2 regions of the Fictibacillus sp. S7 genome follow, and region 1 is predicted to be linked to the other one. Evidence: riboswitches for the same ligand, from Rfam matches in the RefSeq annotation. Region 1 holds a riboswitch; the other holds the start of a gene.

Region 1 (2,205 bases):
GAGTTGCCATAAAGTTAACCGTTGAAGGTGTTACTTTTTCAGCAATGGCGACAAAGTCTCCTTCATTTTCTCTGTCTTCATCATCCACCACAATGACAGGTTTGCCGTTAATCAAATCCTCAATCGCTTCTTCTATACTGTGAAACATCAATCATCCCTCCTCGCTTTAAAACCCATGCTCTGCTAAGTATTCCAGTGTTATGGCTGATTTTTGTTTTTCTTCTTTTTTGCCTGTGATAAATTTTTCAACATACTTTCCAAGCATGTCGCATTCCACATTGACCGAATCCCCCTTGGCTTTATCACCTAATACAGTATGGGAAACGGTATGAGGGATCAATGAGACCGTAAACGTATCATCCGTCAAACCAAAAATGGTCAGACTTGTTCCATCCACCGCCACTGATCCTTTCAGCAACAGGTAGTTCAACAGTCTTTTTGGCACTTTTATATCATAATAGATAGCATTCTTCTCGGGACGTTTTTGAACAATTTCGCCGGTACCATCGATATGGCCGCTGACAAAATGTCCTCCAAACCGCCCTCCGGATGACATGGCCCGTTCCAGATTTACTTTGGAGCCAAAGGATAGAAGTTTCAGCCCTGTGCTGCGATAGGTTTCGGGCATAATATCAACGGTAAAACTTTTCTCGGAAAAGGTGGTCACCGTTAAACAAACGCCATTGACGGAGATGCTGTCCCCAAGCTGGACATCTTTAAGAATTTTTGAAGCGGAAATGGTTAATACAATGGTTTCGTTGCCTTTTTTAATTCCTTCGATTGTACCTAATTCTTCAACAATTCCAGTAAACATCGATTCACCTCCTGCTGTGCTGTTCTTTTATTCAAGGAATGAAAAAACCCCCGAAAGTCATTAAGCTCCCAGGGGTTTCTATCTATTGCATTCTGAAAATACTCATCATATCAATAAACAGTATGTCGAAATAAGCCTTTGGTGTACTTCTAAAAAAGCAATCCAAAAAAGCATTTCGTCATTCCTTCTCCCATCCAGACTATACTGTCGGCTCTGGAATCTCACCAGATCCACCGTCCGCTAAAAAAGCGTCCGGGTCACGGACTAAGAGGATTACACCTCATCACCGCCGGTTGGGAATTTCACCCGACCCCGAAGGAAATATAATATTTAATTACTTGCATAATGTAAGTATACCTTTCTTTTTCGCTCGTTACAAATATCAAATCTCAAACTCGCCAATTCACTGCGTTTATTGCTTATCCAAGCCCTTGGATTCAATAAATTCCTTCATGTACGTTCGTTTGGGCTGGCTCATCACTCTGGCCATTTGTGTAGCCCAGCCTTCATCTCGAGCTCCACCCGTGCGGTCTCTGTAATACTCGGCGGACTGAAGTTCAAATTCTTTAAGGACCGGAAGAGCTTTTTCATCTTCAACATACTGGTTTTTGTGGAAAACTGCGGCCTGAGGCAACCGTGGCTTCAATCCTGGAGAAGCATCGGGATGGCCGACAGCCATACCGAACAAGGGTACCACATGATCAGGGCAGCGGAGAAGCTCTGAAACCTCCGGCAGATTATTGCGGATGCCGCCGATATAAACGATGCCCAATCCAAGTGATTCTGCTGCCACTGCCACATTCTGGGCCGCAAGCGCAACATCGATCATTCCAACCATAAAACCTTCTTTTGATTTAATCGTATCATCGACATTTTGTCCGGCAATTTGTGCCATCAATTGATGGCGGTGATAATCCAGGCAAAAAACAAAGAAATAGCCATTTTGGGATACATAGGTTTGATTGCCCGCCAGCTCAGCCAGCTTGTCCTTGATGCTCTGCTCTTCAATGCCAATAATCGAATAAACCTGCTGATAGCTTGAAGTAGATGCGGCCTGAGCGCATTGAATCAGTGTTTCCACGGTCTCCTGCTCAATCGGTTCGTCCTTAAACCGGCGGATCGACCGGTGAGAAAGAATATTCTTTATCGTTTCGTTCATTCTGCTCAAACCCTTTCCTTTTGGATACATCATTTATGTTACCTAATCTAGCATAAGATTAATCAAAACGAAAAGCAGAGCGGCTTAAGCGACCTCTGGCGGCATCATTCGTAAGATACATAAAAGAAATGCCCAGCATGCCTTTTGATTATAGGTTTAATATTGCAGAAGGTGCTGGATAAATTTTTTGACGGCATATGTTCTGTATTTTTGCTTTTTCTTAATAATCCCA
Region 2 (2,205 bases), 2.2 Mb from region 1:
GCGATTTCACATTCAAACACTTCTTAGTATAGCATTTTACTATAAATTCTCAACTGTTTTCCTAAAAACAAAAGGAAGAAGTAAAAGGGTTTGACGGACAAGCCGGAGCGATATACGATAGAAAAGTAAGGCGAGGTGATAAGATGAGACCGATTATTGAATTTTGTGTCAGCAACCTGGCCAACGGTTCGCAGCGTGCACTTGAAAAACTGGAACAGGATTATGATCTCGATGTGATTGAATACGGCTGTCTCGGATATTGTGGTCAGTGTGCCCGTTCTCTATTCGCATTGGTCAATGGTGATATTGTGCGCGGGGAGACGCCGGACGAGCTGGTAGAAAATGTTTATAAATTTCTTGAAGAAAATCCAATGTTTTAATCATAATAAAAAGCTGGCTCATTCATCGAGCCAGCTTTGTTTTTATTTATGATGAATGTTGATATTGTTTGTTCAGCCAAGGCTGGAGCCTTGAATACAAGATGACAAATAGGATTGTGATGATCATGCCTTTAATCACATTAAACGGCGCAATACCTACCAGTATAAGGTTCAACATCGCTTCACCGGACATTTGCGGGGAGTTCAGGAACCAGGTGTAGGCAGGAAGAATCAGTACATAATTCAATAATGCCATCATTAAAGTCATCATGACTGTACCGACAATTAAACCGGCAGACAGACTTTTCGTTGAACGGTGCTTTCTGTAGAAGTAGGACACAGGAACAATGAAGATGGTTCCGGCGATAAAATTCGCCATTTCACCAACAGGCACTCCGGTCATGTTGCCGACGATCCCATAATGAAGAACGTTTTTAATTCCCTCAACTGCCAGGCCGGCAAGAGGGCCGAATACGATTGCTGCAAGCAATGCAGGAACTTCACTGAAGTCAATCTGCAAAAAGGCAGGCAATCCCGGAAATGGAAAATCTAATAATTGTAGTACGTACGCAATGCTGCTTAGCATGGAAACAGCCACCATCTTATACACTTTTCCCTTGTGCATGTTGAAATCTCTCCTTTGTTGCGCCATCTTTGATTTCAAATGCAGTGCACGCTTCTACAATAGAAAACCCTTAGCGGATAGAACGCTAAGGGAGAGTAGTCAGGCATCGTCAAATAAACATTTCAAGGTGATGTGTATCTCCTTAAAACGTACTGAGCGAGGGCTCAGTCATTTTGCAATAGCTCACTTTATTGCAAATCAACCGAACCGTGCACCGTCATCTTCTCCCATCCAGACTGTACTGTCGGCTCTGGAATTACACCAGATCAGCAAATAAGAAAAGCAAAGATGTCTAGCTTCAACGCTTAGACAGGCGTTTCAGCTTTTCTTACAGCTCACGGGCTGATGAAGAGGGAATCTTCAAATACCGCCGGTCGGGAATTTCACCCTGCCCCGAAGATGGATCGCTATTTTTTTATACTGAGATTATTATACTGCAGAAAAAAGATTTTGGAAACCATTTTGACTTACAAAAGTTTAGTGTTGATTTTTCAATCAGCAGGTTACTTTTAAGTGAGACTGGGGTAAAAGAAATCACACAGCTTTGTTGGCATGTAGTATACAATAGAAGAACACTTGAAAATAAAAGGAGGGAAACCTGGCTTCATTCAGAAAAAGCCAGTAGTTATGCTAAACTTTGAACATTCTTGGCCCTACGAAAAAATGATGGATGATATTTATATAAATGAATGCCCCTACTGCCATACTTCCAATGTGCTGACCACATTTTCGGAAGACAAGCTGAATAATGCAAAGGAAGGGATCAAGCAGCTGCTTGTTATGCCCTGCTGTCACAGCAAGCTGACGATACTTAACGCTGATGAAGATTATTTTTGGACAGAGGAGAAGTTAAGATCATAAAAAAAACTGCCGGATGACCGGCAGTTTGCTTCTTAATATTCTTTGATGACATTGTAGAATGTGTCGCGTTCGACTGGTTTTTTGTTGGCTGTTTTAATGAGGTGAACTAACTCTTTTCGAGTAATTCCCTGGGAAGTCAACGCCCCAACAGAGTGAGAAATTCGTTCCTCAATAAGCGTTCCGTGAATGTCATCCGCACCAAAGGACAGTGCCATTTGTGTTAACTGTACGCCAATATTGATCCAGTATGCTTTAATGTGATCAAAGTTATCCAGCATCAAACGGCTGATGGCTATCGTACGCATATCATCATAAGCAGATGTACGGCGTGTCAGTCCC

The links. Region 1 has a riboswitch for FMN ahead of ribE (riboflavin synthase). Riboswitches for the same ligand answer to the same signal wherever they lie in the genome.
Region 2: it holds a riboswitch for FMN, as region 1 does, so the genes downstream of both, DMO16_RS22585 (ECF transporter S component) here and ribE (riboflavin synthase) in region 1, are expected to answer to the same signal.

The regions. Positions count from the first base shown of each region.
Region 1 is NZ_QJKL01000001.1:2,293,152-2,295,356, forward strand. Features, by position in the region: gene DMO16_RS11725 (bifunctional 3,4-dihydroxy-2-butanone-4-phosphate synthase/GTP cyclohydrolase II) at 1-148, opposite strand, end outside; gene ribE (riboflavin synthase) at 167-814, opposite strand; FMN riboswitch at 993-1,138, opposite strand; gene nfsA (oxygen-insensitive NADPH nitroreductase) at 1,227-1,973, opposite strand.
Region 2 is NZ_QJKL01000001.1:4,451,679-4,453,883, forward strand. Features, by position in the region: gene DMO16_RS22580 (YuzB family protein) at 144-380, shown strand; gene DMO16_RS22585 (ECF transporter S component) at 427-1,005, opposite strand; FMN riboswitch at 1,221-1,410, opposite strand; gene DMO16_RS22590 (hypothetical protein) at 1,633-1,866, shown strand; gene mqnE (aminofutalosine synthase MqnE) at 1,899-2,205, opposite strand, start outside.